Regions from separate parts of the Aeromonas sp. EU05-FHT14A05 genome, predicted to be linked through region 2. Evidence: riboswitches for the same ligand, from Rfam matches in the RefSeq annotation. Region 2 holds a riboswitch; each other region holds the start of a gene.
What was found. A riboswitch is a leader RNA that binds a small molecule or an ion and turns the genes downstream of it on or off. The one in region 2 is predicted to bind cyclic di-GMP.

Region 1 (4,829 bases), on a different contig from region 2:
AGATAGTGCGGCTGGTGCAGACCGGCGAAGTGGACATCGGCATCAGCAGCGAGCAGCTCGACAAGAGCGAAGGCGTGGTCGCGTTTCCCTACTACCGCTGGCACCACAACATAGTGGTGCCGGAGCAGCACCCCCTCACCGCCGAGCGGGAACTCACCCTGGCGGCCCTGGCCCATTGGCCCATAGTGACCTATCAGGCGGGCCTGACGGGGCGGGTGCGGGTGGATGAGGCCTTCACCGAGGCGGGGATACATCCGCAGATCCTGCTGACCGCCCAGGACTCCGACGTCATCAAGACCTATGTCGAGCTGGAGATGGGGGTGGGCATACTGGCGGACATGGCGTTCGATCCCCAGCGGGACAAGGGGCTGGTGCAGCTCGACGGTAGCCGGCTGTTTGCGCCGCACACCGCCTGGATCGGCCTCAAGCAGGGGCAGTTCCAGCACAACTTCACCTGGCAGTTCATCCAGCTCTGCAACCCCGAGCTGGCGCTGGCGGAGATCCAGGCCAGGGCCATGAGCAACGAGCCCCTGCTCGATTACCAGATCTGAATGGGGCGCATGGTCTGAGAAAGCAGGGAGCCCTTGGCTCCCTGCTTGCTTAATCGAGGCTTCAGCCAGGCCCAGAGCCTCGTTCATTGGTTAGCGCTCGCTCTGGGGACCCAGCATGCGATACAGGGTGCGATCCCCCTTGATCCTGTGATGGTAGAGGGCGGCGGCCACGTGCAGCAGGACCAGCGCAGCCAGCGCCAGGCAGCCGAGGCGATGGACGCCAAAGAAGAAGGCGTTGATCTCCGGTGAGCCGATCGGGTTGGCGACCGGGTAGAGCCAGAACAGGGAGTAGCCCTGCTCCAGCATCAGGAAGCCGCTCAGCAGCACCACAAACATCAGGCCGTAGAGCAGGGCGTGCGCCAGCCTGGCGGCGGGATGGTGAGGCTGGGTCTGATCTTCGGGCAGGGGCGCGCGCCAGTGCCGCCAGCCCCAGCGCAGCAGGAAGAGCGGGGTGATCAGGGTCGCCATCGACATGTTCAGCACCGACAGAAACTGAAACAGCCTGGGGTGGCTGTCGATCACCAGGTGCATCAGGTAGCCCGCCAGGGTGGCGTAGAGGATGACGGCGGCCATCAGCCAGTGCAGCAGGCGGCTCAGGGGGTCATAGTAGTGTTTCGTCATGGGATTTTTCCGACTGGGGCCCAGGGTGCAGAGAGGCACAGGGAGCCCGGATGACAGGCACAAAAAAGAGGCCGCTCGGGCCTCTTCTGCTTGCGGGGGATCAGTTCACCAGGGTCCAGGCATCCTGCCAGTTGGTGCCCACGCCGGGCTCATACTGGGTCGCCGTGCTGGTCCAGATAGTGCACCAGCCGCTGTAGGGGTAGGGCTTGCACTGGTAGATCTTGCCATCTTTCGGCTGCAGCACCTTGGTGCCTGCTGCATAGGATTTGAGTCCCTCCGGGAAGCTGTACTGGTAGTCACCGCCGCTGGCGGGATCCTTGAACATCAGGTCCAGGGTCTGCTGCAGGGGGGCACCGCCCGCCTTCGGCTTGCCCTCGATCACCAGCTGGTGGTGGCCGGCGCTCAGACCGCCGACCGCCATGGTGAAGCTCTGGCTGCTGTCCTTGATGTCGGCGCCGGTCTGGCCCTTGGCGGCGCCGCCATGGTCATACAGGGTGTTGGTGACCGCGAGATCCCCCTCGGCCGTGACGGTGAAGTTGAGGGTGACCTTGCCGTTGTCGAGCAGGTATTCGCTCTCCAGCCCGCTCACGCTGATGCTGTTGCCCACCGGGGGTTGCTGCTGCTCGAGCTGGACCTCGACCCGCTGCAGGTTGCTGCCCGCCTTCAGGTAGACCGGGTTCTGGCCGTAGACCGGGTTGAACTGACCATCTGTGCCCTGCTGGCCTGCGCGGATCTGGCTCTGCTCGGCGTTGATCCTGGCGGCCAGATCGTGGGCCCAGTTGTTCTTCTGACCCTGCTCGGCGGAGCCTATGGTCAGCACTGTCTGCAGATCGGTGCGCTCGCCGTTGGCGTCGAATACCCGGGTCTTGGCCTTGTCGCCGACCACCAGATCGGTGGAGGGGTAGATGGTCCCGCCCTGGCTCCAGGTCAGCGGCGGCTGGGTGCCGCCATCGAACTGGGCGTCGATGAGGTTGTAGAAGCTGTTGGCGGTATCGCCCACCTCCCAGACCCCGAGGATGACCTGGTAGCCGGTGCGCGCCGGCAGGGTGCACTGATGGGTGACCTGCTTGGGCGGTTGCACCATGCCCCCGTCGATGACGCAGAACGGATTGAGATCGAAGGAGTCCCTGGTCAGGGGCTGGCTCGGGTTCCACTCCTGCTTGGTGAGGTAGTAGCGCCAGTTGCGGGTCACGTGGTTGGCGGTGAAGGTCCAGCCGATGGCGAAGGGCCCGGCCTGCACCTGGCGTTTGGTCCAGCGATCGCTGGTCTGGACATCGAGTTCACCGAATTGCGGATGCCCGGCCGAGGCGATCTGGCCGTCGGCGGGGCCGCCATCGGGGAAGCCGGACGGCGCCTCCAGGCTCTGGGGCTCCCATTGAATGGCGCCACACTGGCTGTTGCCGCCGGTCTTGCACAGATAGTTGCGCCCTTCCGGCTGGCTGATGTAACCGTGGGCGAGCACGCCGCCGCTGGCCAGCAGCGCCAGCGCCGCGGCCACATGATTGAGTTGAATTTTTGCTGCCATACATTCCTCTGTTCGGTGATGTGGGCAGTCAAGTTGGCAGGGGAATTCCCCGTGACACACCTGGGTGTGGCAACCCCGCTATCCTGGACGACATGTCTTTAGACCGGAGGCTTTGCGTCCTGGCCTTTCAACCAGTTTGCCAAATGACTACATAAAGGGTCAGGGTGCCGCCCTTGAGGACGGCGCCACCATGATGGCTTCTTTTGATTAAATTATTAAGTGTAAATCTTTACAGCTTGACCTCATCGGAGTAGAGCAAACACTTAACACTCTGTTTTTAAAATTATATTTAATTCATCAAGTTGGGTTTTGTTTCGCCAGCTCAGTAAAAAGATGCAAAATCGCGACATTTTTCATCAATGAAAAAATCCCCTGCCGGCGAGGCCGGCAGGGGATGGGACTGTGTCAGACGGTCAGTGGTGCGGGTACTGGTCTGGGCGGCGGGTGGACGAGGGGCGCGGGGCCTGACCGGGCGCCAGATCCCGGGGGAGGCCATTGCCGAGCCTGAACACCGCCAGCCGCTCGTCCAGGCTGCGCGACAGTCCGGCCAGCAGCTCGCTCTCCTGGGCCAGCTGGGAGGCGGCCTGGGACATCTCGAGCGCCGAGTCGTTGATGCCGTTGACGTTGCGGTTCATGTCTTCCGCCACCATGCTCTGCTGCTCCGCCGCCGTAGCTATCTGGGTCGCCATGTCGCTCACGTGCTGGATGTGGTTGACGATGAGGGAGAGATCCTGCCCCGCCTTCTCGGACTGGCCGACGCTGCTCTCCGCCAGCTTGCGGCTGGCATCCATGGCGCTGGCGGCGGTCACCGCCCGCTGCTGCAACTGGGTGATGGTGCTCTGGATCTCCTCGGTGGAGTGGCGGGTGCGGCTGGCCAGCTGGCGCACCTCGTCGGCCACCACGGCGAAGCCGCGACCCTGCTCGCCGGCCCGGGCCGCCTCTATGGCGGCGTTGAGGGCCAGCAGATTGGTCTGATCCGAGATGGCGCTGATGACGGCGGTCACCTCCCCTATCTGCATCACCCCCTCCTTGAGTCGATTGACCTGATGGGTAGCCTGCTCCACCTCGGTGGCGAGCGCCTGGATGCCGTGCACGCTGGCGTGGACGTCTTCGTTGCCGAGCCCGGCCTCGCTGGTGGCGTCCCGGGTGTCGCGGGCGGTGTTCTCGGCGTGGCCCGCCACATCCGAGATGGTGGCGCTCATCTCGTTCATGGCGGTGGCGAGCTGGGCCAGCTGATCCCGCTGGCTGTTGACCGCCTGGTTGGTCTGCTCGGCGGAGGCGGCGATGCGCAGGGCGGCATCCGCCACGTTGCGGGCCCCCTGGCTGGCTTCCAGCAGGGCGCGGCGAATGGCGTCCAGCCCCTGATTGGTGCTGGTGGCGACGGCCCCCAGCTCATCCTTGCCATGCACCGGGATGCTCACCACCAGATCCCCGGCCGCCACCTGGGCCATGGCCCCCTTGATCTCGGCGAGCGGCCTGACGATGGAGCGGCTGATGGCCACTCCAAGCCACCCCATCAGCAGGATCACCAGCAGGGTGGCCCCTCCCATCAGCTCATACTGGGACCAGATGGTGGCCTCTATGTCCTGCAGCAGCACGCCCGAGCCCAGGATCCAGCCCCAGGGCTGGTAGCCGGCCACCAGGGACATCTTCTGGGCCGCCTCGCCGGAGGGGGAGAGCCACTGGTACTCCAGGCGGCCCTGATGGCCGCCCTTGCCGAGATCCACCATGCGCTGCCAGTGGGATTCGGCGGGTGTCCCGCCCATCTGCTGGCCGACCAGCTCGGGCTTGGCAGGGTGCACCACCACCCGGCGATCCTCGTCCAGCACGAACAGATAGTTGTCCCCATCGAAGCGCATGCTGTCGAGCATGGCCTTGGCTTGTGCCTGGGCCTCTGGGGCGGGCAGGGTGGCGGCCAGGGTCTGGATCCGGCTCATGGCGAGATCCAGCACCGCCTGCAATCTGGCTTCCCGCTCACTCATCAGGTTGCGATGCAGGGCACTGGCGGAGATGAGCAGCAGTGCGATGAAGCCGACCAGCGCTACCGAGAGCAGCAGCATCAGTTTGCGACTCACGGCGATATCACCGAGCTTGAACATAGTCTTTTCCTTCTTTCCCGTGCGGATCTGGTG
Region 2 (4,829 bases):
CGGCAACAGGGCCAGCAGCAGTGCCCCCATGGCACCGCCACCCCCCTTGCTCTCTTCCTTGAGCTTGAGGTCGACGATGACGGGGTCGTGGTCCGAGGCGCTGAAGGGGTTGTCCGACTTGATGAGATCGCCGGTGAAGGCGCCGCCATATTCGAACAGGTTGCTCTCGAAGGAGTTGATGTGCCAGTCGGCCACCGCCACCACCTTGTCTGCCAGCGCCGGGTTGGCGAGGGCGTAGTCCAGGGTGCCGAGCTCGGCCTCGTAGCTGTAGGAGATGGCCTTCGCCTGGTTGAACTTGACGTTCAAGTCCACTAGACCATAGCTCTTGCCCACCGCCTGGCCCATCTGCTCATAGGGCTGCTCGCCGATAAAGGTGTGGGAGGCGGAGCGGATCTGACGCTCCCCCGCGACCGGCGCATAGTCGGTCAGCACCCGGATGGGATCCTCCTTGGCGTAGGAGTTGAAGTCCCCCACCAGCAGCACCTGGCCCGGCATCTTGCTCACCGCCTCCCCCAGTACCCTGGAGGCGCTCACCCGAAACTCGGTGCACTTGCCCTGCAGATCCGCAGGCTCCGTCTTGCCATCCCCGTTCTCGTAGCAGCCCGATCCCTTGGATTTCAGGTGGTTGACCACCAGGGTCAGGGGGGCGTCGCTGCCCGCCACGGTGAAGCGCTGCACCAGGGAGTCCCGCTGACCGGCGCTCCTGGCGACGCCGCCCGTGGTGTAGCGCTGCTCAGGCAGTCGGATAACCTCGGCATCCCCGCTCGGGGTGAGCAGGGCGGGGCGATAGATCATGGCCACCATGATGGCGTCGCCGCCGAAGAAGCGCTCCTCGGTGAGCAGGGCCTTGGGCAGGGTGACGAAGGCGTAGTGCTTGCTCGCCTCTTTCTGGCGGGCGTTGAGGCTCTGCACCAGATCGTGGAGGGCGGCGTGCTCGTCGAAGCCGTTGTTCTCCATCTCCATCAGGCCGAGCAGATCGGCGTCCATCTCGGCGATGGCGTTGACTATCTTGGCGCGTTGCAACTGGAACTCCTCCAGGCTCTTGGCGCCGCGGTTGCAGCCCTTGGCGCTGTCCGCATCCGCCTGATCCGCGCAGAGCACGTTGAGGGCGCCCCCCACGCTGGAGTGGCTGGTGAAGTAGTTGAGCACGTTGAAGCTGCCGATCCGCAGGTCGCTGCCATGAGCCCGGGCCGGTGCGCCCTGGCGGTCGTTCTCGTCGGTGCGCAGCAGATCCCCCGCCGTGATGCGCTGATCCTTGGGCACGATCAGCCGGTATTCGTCATAGCTGTAGCCCACCATGGCCTCCAGGTTGAGCGGGGCATCGCCGATGCGCAGATAGCCCTGCTCCGGCTCCCAGGCTGGCAGCCAGGGGAGCTTGCCGTTGGCGGCCTTGAAGTCCGACTCGAGGAAGACGCGGTTGCCTGCGTTGGCCTCGGCCAGCGCCACGGCCTCTGGGCTGCCCGCCACATGGAGCTGGGTCGGCTTCATCAGCGGGGCGCCGTGGGCGAGCACCAGGTTGTTGCGCTTGGCGGCGTAGTCGTAGCTGAAGTTGCGGCTTATCTTGAGCGCGCTGTCCTCGTCGAGGCGCACCCGCATCCCCTCGTGGCGCTCCAGGGCCCGGGCCAGGGTCTCCCCTTCCAGCACCCGCAGCGCCGTGGCGGCCGGTGCCTCGCCCTGGGCCAACACCGCCAGGCGCGGGGCGCTGCCGTCAACCAGTGGCTTGAGCTGGGTGTGGCCGTAGAACTCCTCGACCCTGGCCTCCAGGCAGACTAGGGCGCCCGGCTGGATGCCCGGGTACTTGCTGGCGAACTGCTTGTCATTGAGGTTGACGAAGATGCCGTCCGACGTCTCGGGGTTGCCGTCCCCCTGCAGATCCTGCAGGTAGAAGCCTCTGTTCAGGCTCTCGCCGAGGGCGGAGACCAGGGCCTTGACCTTGACAGTCCCGGGGCTTTCAAACAGATCGCCCGGGACGAGCGGGCTCTTGTCGCCGCTGCCCTGGATGGCGGGGATGGGGGTGAGGGCGCTGTCGGCCGGGCAACTGAAGCCGGCGGCATGGAGAGACGGGGACGCGAGGGCGAGCCCCACGGCCAGGGACAGCAGGGTAGGTCTTCCTTTCATGGGTATTCCTTTTTTTATTTTTGCCAGTGTTTCCATAGCCTTGGCGCTTTGGCCAAGGGCGCGCATTGTCACATTTCTGGCAGCTCTGACCAGTGAGGCAACGCACATTATGGGGAGACAAAAGAGGCTGAGCCCGTTTTTTTGACGTGGCTAACAGATTGATATTAATGACTTAATAGTTAGTTGGCCGATTGAGGGGAAGTGTGAGCCGGCCGGCATTCACATATTTTCCTTAGAGAATAAAGATTGAGCGGTTGCCACTTGCTTCCTATACTCGAGCCGTTCCTCACGGAACCCAGGCAAAGGGCAAACCGGCAGTGATGCCGGGACGCAAAGCCTCCGATCTGCCCCAAGCGGGCCAGACAGCGGGGTTACCCAGGGTGACTTGAGGGTTTGTGGCCCGTCCATGGCCTGTTGTCGCTCCCTTGTTCCCTGTTGCGATTGCGCTTTTCCCGGTCTTAAAAGCCAAGACAAAACAAGGATGATAACAATATGCAACAGATCTTGAGGCCCAGCAGGCTCGCCATGCTGGTCGCCCTTGCGGCCGTCCCTGCCTGGGCGCAGGCCGCCTACCCCGCCTATCAGGCCGGCACCGCCTACAAGGCTGGCGACATCGTCAGCAACGCAGGCGCCCTCTATGAATGCAAGGAATTCCCTTACTCCGGCTGGTGCGGCGCGTCGCCCTACCACTACGAACCCGGTGTCGGCGCCGTCTGGGCCGATGCCTGGAAACTCTTTGGCGGCGAGGTGCCGCCGCCGGCCCTGGTGGTCGCCATCGGCTCCCCCGCCGTGGGCAGCAGCGTCAGCGAAGGGGCCAGCCTGGCCCTGGCGGTGACCCTGAGCGGCCCGGTCACGGCGCTCGCCCGGGTGGAATACCTGATCGACGGCACCCTGGTCGCCACGGCCACGGCCTCCCCCTGGAGTGCCAGCTGGTCTGCCGCCGGCGTGGGCAATCACACCCTCAAGGCCCGGGCGCTGGATAAAGACGGCAAGGTGCTGAGCGAGGCGGATTCGAGCTTCCTGGTCGCCGCCGTGGTGGCGCCCGAGGCCCCCAGGGTGAGTATCGCCAGCCCCGCCGCCGGGGCCAGGGTGACCCTGGGCCGCGCCCTCACCGTGAGCGGCAATGTCACCGACGCCAATGACGACGTCGCCAAGGTCGAGCTCTTCGTGAATGGCCAGAAGGTGGGCGAGGACAGCAGCGCCCCCTGGCAACTGAGCTGGACGCCCCAGAACAAGGGGCTGACCGGCCTCAAGCTGGTGGCGACCGACAAGGCAAATCTCTCTGGCGAGTCGGCCCAGGTGGATGTCCAGGTGGAAGAGGCGGCCCTGCCCCCCACCGGCGGCAACCTCTCCTGCGACGTGCGCCAGATCTACCGCGCCGACGGCAGCGAGTGCATGGGGGATGACCATGGCCGCCGCGTCATCGGTTACTTCACCTCCTGGCGCACCGGCAAGAACGGCCTGCCAGCCTACCTGGTGGGCGACATCCCCTGGGACAAGATCACCCACATCAACTACGCCTTCGCGGCGGTGGACGAGCAGAGCCACACCATCAAGGTGGATGACGCCGCCACCAAGCTGACCTGGAACGGGGTGCCGGGCGCCGAGATGGATCCCGAGTTCGCCTATCAGGGCCACTTCAACCTGCTGTCCAAGTACAAGAAGCAGTACCCGGACGTGAAGACCCTCATCTCCGTGGGGGGCTGGGCCGATACTCGCGGCTTCTACGCCGCCACCACCAAGGGTGACTGCTCGGTCAACACCGCCGGCATCAACGCCTTCGCCGACTCGGCGGTGGGCTTCATCCGCCAGTACGGCTTCGATGGGGTGGACATCGACTACGAGTACCCCACCTCCATGAAGGATGCGGGCAACCCCAACGACTTCCCGCTCTCCAACCAGTGTCGCGGCAAGCTGTTTGCGAACTATGAAGTGCTGATGAAGACCCTGCGCAACAAGCTCGACAGCGCCGGGACCGAGGACGGTCGCAAGTACATGCTGACCATCGCCTCACCGGCCTCGGCCTACCTGCTGCGTGGCATGGAAAACTTCCAGGTCACTCAGTACCTCGACTACGTCAACCTGATGACCTATGACTTCCACGGCGCCTGGAACCACTTCGTCGGCCACAACGCCGCCCTGTTCGACAACAAGGCGGATCCCGAGCTGTCCCAGTGGGGTGTCTACACCCAGGCCCAGTTTGGCGGCATCGGCTACCTCAACTCCGCCTGGGCGGCCCACTACTTCCGCGGCGCCCTGGCGGCGGGCAAGATCAACATAGGGGTGCCTTACTACACCCGTGGCTGGCAGGGGGTCACCGGTGGCACCCACGGCCTGGGGGGCAAGGCGGCGCTGCCGAGCCAGAGCGATTGCCAGCCGGGCACAGGTGGCAGCACCATCCCCTGCGGCAATGGGGCGGTGGGCATCGACAACATCTGGCATGATCTGGACAAGAACGGCAAGGAGATAGGCGGTGGCGCCGTGCCCATGTGGCATGCCAAGAACCTGGAGCACGCGGCCAGCCTCGGCATCACCACATTGCCGAGCTACGGCCAGGCCTGGGGTCTGGATCCCAACAACCCGGCCCACGTGATGCAAGGCCAGTATGTGCGTTACTACGACGACAAGGCCCACGCGCCCTGGCTGTGGAACGAGCAGAAGAAGGTGTTCCTCTCCACCGAAGATGAAGAGTCCATGGGTCACAAGCTCGA
Region 3 (4,829 bases), on a different contig from region 2:
CGGCCGGCATGGCCGCCCTGACCCCGCGCGCCGCCAGCGCCATGCGCACGTGGGCGAGCTGGCTCTCCGGCACCAGGATCTGGCCCGAGCTTTTCTCCAGCCGGAAGGGCACTTGCTCCTTCTCCAGCATCTCCATGATGTTGGCGGTGTCGTAGAGCTCCTGCTTGCCGTAGAGGGGCACATAGTTCTTGCTGGAGGTCCAGAGGATCACCACTATGGTGCCCGCCACTATGGCGGCAAGCAGCGCTATGGTCAGAATGGATTTGTTGTCCCGGGACAGGGTGCGCCAGTTGCGCATCCCTTCCTGTACCCGGGCGATCAGGGAGCCCGACGCCCCCGGCGAGGATGATACCAATTCAGTCATGACCTACCCTCAGAGCGGCATGCGCATGATGTCATCGAAGCCTGTCATCAGTTTGTTGCGCACCTGCATCAGGGCGGAAAAACTGAGACCTGCCTTCTGGCTGGCCACCATGGCCCCCACCAGATCGTCGCTCTGACCCGCGTCGACGGCGGTCATCAGTCTGGACGCGACATTCTGCTGTTCGTTGACCCGGCCGACGACGTCACGCATGGCGTCGCTGAACGAGACAACAGAGGCGTCGTTAGGCTCGATGGAAGGGGTGTGACTGGCGACGCGCTGCATTTCCTGCATCTGCTGCAGGAGCGTCACCTGTGATGACATGATCTCAATCTTCACTCGGTTATCCCTTAGTTTTGAATCTGCTGCTCGACATCGATGCCCTGCTCGCGCATGGCAGCCAGCTTGTATCTAAGTGCCCGGGTCGTCATCCCAAGGGCTTCGGCCGTACGAGTCCGGTGACCACGAAAACGGCGCAACGTCTCCAGGACGAATTGAAATTCGGCATGCCGTTTGGTCTCGCTGAGCCCCTCCGGGGCCGCAAGCGTCTGCGGTAACAGGTTGTCGGCTTCGACGGCATAATGGGGCAGCATCAAATCGACCGCCTGAATATGCAATCCGCGAGCCATAATTAGTGCCCGCTGGATCACGTTGTCCAGTTCGCGCACATTGCCCGGCCAGTCATAGGAGAGCAGCTGCTTGCAGGCGCTCTCGCTGAGGCGATACCCCTGCTGGGCGGCGTAGCGCTCGATGAAGTACTCCGCCAGCGGCAGTATGTCGTCCGGCCGCTCCCGCAGGGCGGGCCAGCTCATGGGCAGCACATCGAGCCGGTAGAAGAGGTCCTCGCGAAACTCCCCCTGCAACACCAGCTCCCTCAAGTCTCTGTTGCTGGCGGCGATGATCCGCACATCCAGCGCAATCACCTGATGGCTGCCCAGCCGCTCGACCTCTTTCTCCTGCAGCACCCGCAGCAGCTTGGCCTGCAATGCGAGCGGCAGTTCGGAGATCTCGTCGAGCAGCAGGGTACCCCCCTGGGCCAGCTCGAACTTGCCCTGCTGGCTGGCGGTCGCGCCGGTAAAGGCCCCCTTGCTGTGTCCGAACAGGATGGATTCGAGCATGGCTTCGGGGATGGCAGCACAGTTGATGGCCACGAAGGGCTTGCCCGCCCGACTGGACATCTCGTGGATGTAGCGGGCCAGCCGCTCCTTGCCCGTCCCCGACTCGCCGCCGATGAGGATGGTGGCCGAGGTCTTGGCAGCCCGCCTGGCAAGCTGCAAGACCTGCAGGCTCAGGGGCGAGGTGGCGATCAGGTTGGGAATGGCCTGACGCAGGCGCAGGGCTCCCCTCACCACATCGAGGATCTGGTGCTGGCTGAAAGGCTTGATGATGTAGTCGATGGCGCCGGCCCGCATGGCCTCCGCCGCCAGATAGGCCTGGTGCTCATTGACCAGGATGACGCAGTCGGTACCCGCCAGCTCCTGCACCATTGAGGGTCCGGCCTCGGTCATGACCGCCATGTCGAGCAGCACGAGATCCGCTGAATGGTGAGAGAGAAATTGCTTGGCCAGCGGGACAGAATTCAGGCAAGAAACGCGATAGCCTGCCTTCAACAATATTCCCTCAATATCGTCTCCATTTGATAACGAAGAGGAAACTAATAATAAATGTGCATGAGATTCAATACCGACAGGTATTGAATTTTCCTTGATAGATAAATCAGAAAACATATTAACCCGAACCTGTGATTGCACATGAATCAATCAACAGAACTGACGCTCAAAAAATAAAAACGCACCAGGACGGGGTAGCACCTCTTATTGAGCACTTACCCTATATCGGTATGAAAACAAGGCTGGAATCATGACCTTGGTAACCCCGCTATCATTAGCATCAATGCCGTTAGACCGGAGGCTTTGCGTCCTGACTTTTCAGTTCAGTTTGCCTTTATCATGCGACGACCCGTATTAGGATGGCATGGCTTGGTTGTCCTTAAGCCATGTGACACATCTGACTGTTTCTATTTTATTTTTTCACTGTCAGTCTGTGTCGCGTCAAAAGCCGTCACATCATAACGGCTTTATATGACAATTCAAGCAGATGTGCGGAATAGTCTCTTCCTGCCGGCATATGGGCGTGGCAATTCCACTTCAGCCCAGGGTGCCAATTACCTCGACCCGCAAATCTTCCGGGATCTCGTTATAAGAGAGTACTTTGAGACCCTTTGAAAAGGATCGGGCATAACGGGCGATCAACGGCCTGAGCTGGGGCATGACCACCAGCACGGGCGCATACCCCTGCTGCTGCAACTGCTCCTTCACCAGCGGCATGTTCTGCTGCAACTGTGCCAGCAATTGCGGGTCGACCGGGAAGCTGTCCAGCTGGATTTTTCCCTGCTGCTGGGACTGGTTCATTGCCGTCAGCAGAGTCTGCTCCAGCCGATCATCCAGGGTGAAGGCCGCCAGTATGTCGCGGGATCCGATCGCCTGCCTGACGATCTGGCGCTTTAGGGCGCAGCGCACGTCCGAGGCCAGCAGCACAGGGTCCTTGGTCAGCTCGCTCGCATCCAGCAAGGTGGTGGCTATGGTGCGGATATCGGTGAGGCTGATCTGCTCCTTGAGCAACTGACGGAAGACCCGCAGTTGCTGCATCTGGGTCAGGGCCAGATTGAGCTCTTCCGCCAGGCGGGGCGACTGGGTGGCCAGATACTGGCCCAGCTTGCCCACCTCGTCATGACCGAAGAGCCCATCGAGCTGCTCCCTGAGCAGCTTGCTGGCATGGGTAGCGATGACGGTGGCGGAGTCCACCACGGAGTAACCCAGGTTGAGCGCCTTGGCCTTGTTGTCCGGCGAGATCCAGACCGCGTTCATGCCATAGGCCGGATCCTGGGTCAGCTCGCCGTCCAGGGCCCCATAGGTCTCCCCGCTGCTGATGGCCATCAGCCGCTGGCAATCCACATTCCCCGTGGCCAGGGCGATGCCAGACAGCTTGATGCGATACTGGTCCGGTTGCAGTTGCAGGTTGTCCCGTACCCGGATCTCGGGCAGCAGGAAGCCATACTGCTCGGAGAGCGTCTTGCGAATACCGCGCACCCGGGCGAGCAGCTCGGCCCCCTTGTTTGCCTCGGCCAGCGGCACCAGCCGATAGCCCAGTTCGATGGCGACTGCATCCACCGGCGGCAGATCCTGCCAGTCCAGCCCCTGCGGCTCCGGCTGCACCATCTGCCTCGTCAACTCTTCGGCCGCATCCAGGGCAGGGTCCTTTGCCCGGCGCTGGCTGACGCTCCAGCCGGTCCAGGCCAGCACGGCGGCAAAGCTGAGGAAAGCCAGCATGGGCATGCCGGGCACCAGGCCCAGGATCAGCATGATGGTCGCCGCCGTATAGATGACCCGGGGGGAAGCCAGGATCTGCTGGCCGACCTGATCCGACATCTCTCCTTCGTCACTCACGCGAGTGACTATGATGGCCGCCGCGGTGGACATCAGCAGTGAGGGGATCTGGGCGACCAGACCATCACCTATGGTAAGCAGGGCATAGATGCGGAAGGCATCGGAAACCGGCAGCGAGTGCTGGAAGATACCTATGGCGAGCCCGCCCACCAGGTTGATGATCAGCACCAGCAGGCCGGCGATGGCATCGCCACGGACAAACTTGGAGGCCCCATCCATGGCGCCGTAGAAGTCCGCTTCCCTGGCGATCTCTTCCCGCCTTGCACGGGCCTGGTGCTGATCCAGGGTCCCGGCGTTGAGATCGGCATCTATGGCCATCTGCTTGCCCGGCATGGCATCCAGGGTGAAGCGGGCGGAGACTTCGGAGATCCGCTCCCCCCCCTTGGTGATCACCACGAAGTTGATGATCATCAGGATCACGAACACCACCAGACCCACCACATAGTTGCCACCGATCACCACTTCCCCGAAGGCCTGGATGACCTTGCCAGCAGCCTCGTTGCCCTCATGACCATGGAGCAGCACCACCCGGGTGGAGGCGACGTTGAGGGACAACCGCATCAGGGTGGCCACCAGCAGCACGGTCGGGAACACGGAGAAATCGAGGGGGCGACGGGCCGAGACAGAGACCAGCAGCACCAGCACCGCCAGCACTATGTTGAAGGTGAACAGGGCGTCCAGCAGCCAACCGGGCAGAGGCAGTATCATCATCGCCAGGATGGCCAGCAGCATCATGGGGATAGCTGTATAGGATTGGGTCAATACACGCCAGTTCACAACTTACCTCTCAGGTTGACGTAACTCGGGCGGCACATGCAAAGGGGCAAGGGGATTGGGTTTTCTGCCCTTGCCTGCCTCATAGGCCCGTAACTGCAATACGTGGTTCAATACATAGGCGACCGCTGTGTAGAGGCCTGCCGGCACTTCCTGATCCACCCGGGTGGAGTAGTAGATGGCTCGGGTCAGCTCCGGCAGGCTCATCACCATCTTGTCGTGCTGCCTGGCGACCTCGCGGATCCGCT
Region 4 (4,829 bases), on a different contig from region 2:
CTGGGCCTTCCACTTGCGACCATTGTGGTTGGTGAGATCACCGGCGTTGTAGGCCACTGCGGCATTCCAGCCGAGCTGCACCTGGCTCACCAGTTTCCACTGATCGGCGCTCTGGCTTGGCTCGTTGCCCTGGGTCCAGTACTTGGCCTGCCACACCAGCTGGTTGTGGCTCACCTTGTCATTGGTGTTGTAGACGGTGCTGGCACTCCAGGCCGGCCAGTTGGCCGCATCAGGATCGGTTGCCTCACAGCCGCCGCCTGTACTGGCTGGCTTGACGGTCAGGCGGGTGCCGGCACTGGCATCCAGCGCCCCATCGGTCACCACCAGACTCAGGTCATAGAGAGTGTCGCTGGTGACGTTCGGGCCCGTGACCACCAGGGTCGCGCTGTCCTGACCGGTGGCAGTGAGCCCCGCTGGCAGGCTCCACTGGTAGCTCAGGGCATCACCGTTAGGATCGGACGCCGTGGCCTTGATGGTCACCTGCTTGCCGGACTCGACGGTGGCACTGGCCGGTACGCTGACCACGGGGGGCAGGTTCGGCTGCGGCGCCTTGTTGGTCACCACCACCTGATCCTTGGCACTGAGGTTGTGATCGTCGGTCACGGTCAGCTCGAACACCAGATTGATGTCGGTAGTGGCAGCGTCCAGCACCACCCGGGCCTTGGCCAGGGTGGCGTCCAGCAGGCTGGCCTGGGGCCCGGAGACCTGCTTCCAGCTGTAGGTCAGCGCACCGCTTTCCGGATCGTGGGAGGCGCTGCCGTTGAGGGTCACCTCGGCCGGGCCTGTGACGCTCAGATCGCTGCCGGCATTGGCCACCGGCGGCTTGTTGACCGGCGGCAGCGTACCCTCGCCGTGGCCCAGCCCCTCGTGCATGGCGTTGAGGATGTCGCCGTTGTCCGCGTCTATCTCCCAGGCGAACAGGCCGCCGAGCTGGTTCGCCAGCACGTACTGCCCCTTGGCCTTGACCGAGCGGTCGTTGTCGAAGCTGATGAGATCGCCGCTGCTGGCCTTGAACACATAGGGGGCCTCGGCCGACTCGTCATAGCCCAGCTCCCAGCCTGCGCCCATGCGGTTGTTGACGATGTCGCGATAATCCACCACGCCGTTTTCCCAGGTGCCGCTGACCGGCCCGGTCGCGGTGCCGGTGAAGGGATTGCCGGCCTGGTAGTTCTTCACCCCGGTCCAGCCACGGCCATACATGGCCGCCCCCACCACTATCTTGCCCGGTGTCACCCCCTGACCCAGCAGCGCCTTGACGCCCTTGTCGGTGGTGTACTTGGTGGCCGGATCCCAGCTGGAGGCAAAGAGGTTGGTCTGGTGGGCCAGATTCTGCAGGTCGAAGGCGCCGCTGAAGTCGTAGCTCATCAGGAAGATGTGGTCCATGTACTGCTGGGCCGCCTGATAATCGACCTTGGCAATCTTGTCACCGCCTGCGCTGATGGCCGAGGTGAGCTCATACTGGCGACCGGTCTCTGCTTCCAGCTCGTCGAGCATGGCGCGCAGCTCCTGCATCAGCACCACATAGGTGGCACCATCGTTCGGACCGCCCAGGCTGGGGTTGGCACCCTGGCCACCCGGGAACTCCCAGTCGATGTCCACCCCGTCGAAGAATTTCCAGGTCTGCAGGAACTCTTTGACCGAGGCGACGAAGGTGTCACGCTTGGTCTTGTCACCCAGGAAGTAGAAGGGGTCGGAGAGGGTCCAGCCCCCGACCGACGGCAGGATCTTGAGGTCAGGGTGGGCCTGCTTGAGGGCCATCAGGTTGCCGAAGTTGCCCTTGTAGGGTTCATCCCAGGCGCTGAGGTTACCCTGGGACATCTGGATCGCCGCCCAGGGATCGTGGATGGAGACCTTGAAGTCCTCACGACCGGCACAGGAGCGCTGCAGCGCCTCGAAGCTGCCTGAGATCTCCTTGAGGCTGTCGTTGATGCCGTTGCCGCCGCAGATGGGGGTGAAGCCGTAGAGGATGTGAGTCAGGTTCTGGGCCGGGATCTTGTCCACGGTGAACTTGCGGCCGTAGACACCCCACTCCACGTAGTAGGCCCCCACCACCTTGCCGGACTTGTTGGCGTAGGGCTTGTTGTTCTCCTTGAGCGGCGCATTGAGCGGCGCCAGGTGGCTGCCGTCGGTATCGGCGACCATCAGCTCCTTCTTGTCGGAGAGGGTGCAGCCGTCGGCGTTGCACAGGGCCACCTGCATCTGGTAGCGGCCCCCCTTGGTCACCTTGAAGTTGGCGGTGCCCGCGGCGGAAGCGGGGCCTGACCACACCTCCTGGCCATCGAGCAGCACCTTGGCGGTCTGACCGACGTCACCGGACCAGAGGTTCCAGGTCACGCTGACCGGGGCGCCATCCTTGTGGACTGTCACCAGCTGGTTGTAGGCCGAGGCGGATTGATTGACTTCGACGATGGCGAACTTGGTGGGGCCCGAGCCTATGGTGGGTTTGCCCGGGGCAGCGGCGAAGGCGGAGGTAGCACAGAATCCCCCGACCAGGAGCGCCAGCAGGGAAAGTTTTGGACTTAACATATTTGAACTTCCTTATTTCGTTATTGGAATTAACAACGAAAAAGGCAACGCAACCTGCCAGGTAACGCAGACATCATCGCCACCATGGCTTGGCCCATGGACGATACAACCTGTGGTGACCCCGCTATCCTAGGTGCTTTGACCCTTAGACCGGAGGCTTTGCGTCCCGGACTTTCGTCCGGTTTGCCTTTTTGCACAACTTGATTTGCGACAAAAATAATCGCCGAATGACTATAGGAGGGAGTCGGAGGAGGCGCTACCTAGTAAAAATGACAGCGAATAGGACTCATTTTCCAGATTGTTCGCGAACATGCCGGCAAGCTGGCGCCAACATCGGTGATGCTGGCACCTGATGACAGTTCCCTAACTTGCCGATCAATGCTTGATTGTGTGAAGGCTGTCACTGTATTGGCAGCAGCAGGCTGTTCATCAGCGCCCGCAGCTTGAGGGGTTTGACCGGCTTGCTGACGTAGCCAAAGCCGTGCTCGCGGATCTGGGTCTGCAGCTCGCTCTTGCGATCCGCGCTGATGATGATGCCGCCGATGTCGTTGCCATGGGCCAGCCGGATCATGTGCAGCGCCTGCAGCCCGGTCTTGCCGTCATCCAGGTGGTAGTCGGAGAGCACCAGCCGGGGAAGGAAACCGGCCCCTATGATCTCCTCTGCCTGCTCCAGGCTCTGGGCGCAGCGCACCTCGCAGCCCCAGCGTCCCAGCAGGGAGGCCATGGCGATGAGGATGTCCTCCTCGTTGTCGATGCAGAGCACCCGGATCCCTTCGAGCTGGCTGTCCCGCACCACGGGGGCCGCCAGCTGGCTCGGCGTCACCGGCCGGGTCGCGAGGTTGAGGGTGATGGAAAACACGGACCCCGCCCCGGGCCAGCTGCGCAGGGAGAGCTGATGTCCCAGCACCTGGGAGATGCCGCGGGCGATGGCGAGCCCGAGGCCAAGTCCCTGCTCCCTGGCGGTGCGGGAATGATCGAGGCGGGAGAACTCGTCGAAGATCGCCTCCTGCTTGTCCAGCGGAATGCCGGGGCCATTGTCCCACACCTCGATGCGCACCTTGTCCCCCAGGCGGCGGCAGCCGAGCAGCACCCGGCCGCCCGGGTTGTAACGAAACGCATTGGTGAGGAAGTTCTGCAACACCCGGCGCAGCAGGCGCACGTCGCTGTAGACCGCGAGGCGGCTCTCCACCACGGAGAACTGGATCTCTCCCGCCTGGGCCAGCACCCCGAACTCCGCCTTGAGGTTGCCCAGCACGTCGCTCAGGGCGAAATCGAGCTTCTTCGCCTTGAACTTGCCCGCCTCGAGGCGCGAGATGTCCAGCAGATCCGTGATGAGATCCTCGGTTGCCCCCAGGGCATCGTCGATGTGGCGGGCGATGCGGACCTGCTCCGCCGCCTGCTCTCCTCCCTGCGGCAGCATCTCCAGCAGGGAGGAGGTAAACAGCTTGGCCGCGTTCAGCGGCTGGGTCAGATCATGGCTCACCGCCGCCAGGAAGCGGCTCTTGGAGTGGTTCGCCCGCTCCACCTGCTGGTTCACCAGCAGCAGCTGGCGGTTGAGCTCGGAGAGTTCGTGGGTACGCTCGGCCACCCTCGCCTCCAGGTGCTCGTTCGCTTCCCGCAGCACCCGCTCCGCCGCCCGGAAGGGGGTGATGTCGGTGAAGGTCATCACGAAGCCCCCCGCCGGCATGGGATTGCCCTGCATCTCTATCACCCGGCCGTCCGGTCGCTCCCGCGCCGAGACATGGGGGCTGCCCCGCTTCATGAAGGCGACCCGGCGCGCCACCTGGGCCTCTATGTCCCCTGGGCCGCAGAGCCCCTGCCCGGCGTTGTAGCGGATGATCTCCTCGATGGATCGCCCCACCTGGATGAGCCCGTGCGGATAGTGGAACAGCTCTATGTAGCGCCGGTTCCAGGCCACCAGCTTGAGCTCCCTGTCCACCACAGAGATCCCCTGCCCCATGTGCTCTATGGCACCCTGCAGCAGGCCGCGGTTGAAGCGGAACACGTCCGAGGCCTCGTCCACTATGGTGGCTATCTCCTCGAGCTGCATGTTGCGCCCCTGCAGGGCAGAGGCCAGCACCAGCCGGGCGGAGGAGGTGCCAAATACCCCCGCCAGCAGCCGCTCGGTGTGGGCAATCAGGTCGGCAGAGGCCTGCATCTGGGGCGCCAGGGTACCGCCGCGCTCGCCGGCGAAGCGGCCGAAGGCGCGCTTGACCCGGCTCGAGCCGACGAAGCGGGCCGCCAGCATCTCCAGCTCCTTGACCGAGACCCGCGCCTGGTAGAGCGCCGTGGTATCCCGGCTC

Region 1: linked by a shared signal. The riboswitch ahead of gbpA (N-acetylglucosamine-binding protein GbpA) and the one ahead of AC3WR3_RS07210 (glycosyl hydrolase family 18 protein) in region 2 are both predicted to bind cyclic di-GMP.
Region 3: linked by a shared signal. The riboswitch ahead of lafK (lateral flagellar response regulator transcription factor LafK) and the one ahead of AC3WR3_RS07210 (glycosyl hydrolase family 18 protein) in region 2 are both predicted to bind cyclic di-GMP.
Region 4: linked by a shared signal. The riboswitch ahead of AC3WR3_RS15590 (glycosyl hydrolase family 18 protein) and the one ahead of AC3WR3_RS07210 (glycosyl hydrolase family 18 protein) in region 2 are both predicted to bind cyclic di-GMP.

What each region holds. Positions count from the first base shown of each region.
Region 1 covers NZ_JBYTDH010000019.1:60,107-64,935, reverse strand. Annotated here, with positions in the region: gene cbl (HTH-type transcriptional regulator Cbl) at 1-551, shown strand, start outside; gene AC3WR3_RS19735 (cytochrome b) at 642-1,172, opposite strand; gene gbpA (N-acetylglucosamine-binding protein GbpA) at 1,273-2,697, opposite strand; cyclic di-GMP riboswitch class I at 2,763-2,848, opposite strand; gene AC3WR3_RS19725 (methyl-accepting chemotaxis protein) at 3,111-4,796, opposite strand.
Region 2 covers NZ_JBYTDH010000004.1:5,949-10,777, forward strand. Annotated here, with positions in the region: gene AC3WR3_RS07205 (ExeM/NucH family extracellular endonuclease) at 1-2,118, opposite strand, end outside; cyclic di-GMP riboswitch class I at 2,414-2,497, shown strand; gene AC3WR3_RS07210 (glycosyl hydrolase family 18 protein) at 2,611-4,829, shown strand, end outside.
Region 3 covers NZ_JBYTDH010000010.1:137,601-142,429, forward strand. Annotated here, with positions in the region: gene fliFL (lateral flagellar M-ring protein FliFL) at 1-355, opposite strand, end outside; gene lfiE (lateral flagellar hook-basal body complex protein LfiE) at 374-700, opposite strand; gene lafK (lateral flagellar response regulator transcription factor LafK) at 712-1,974, opposite strand; cyclic di-GMP riboswitch class I at 2,227-2,314, opposite strand; gene lfhA (lateral flagellar biosynthesis protein LfhA) at 2,509-4,584, opposite strand; gene flhB (flagellar biosynthesis protein FlhB) at 4,588-4,829, opposite strand, start outside.
Region 4 covers NZ_JBYTDH010000011.1:58,813-63,641, forward strand. Annotated here, with positions in the region: gene AC3WR3_RS15590 (glycosyl hydrolase family 18 protein) at 1-2,526, opposite strand, end outside; cyclic di-GMP riboswitch class I at 2,638-2,724, opposite strand; gene AC3WR3_RS15595 (hybrid sensor histidine kinase/response regulator) at 2,927-4,829, opposite strand, start outside.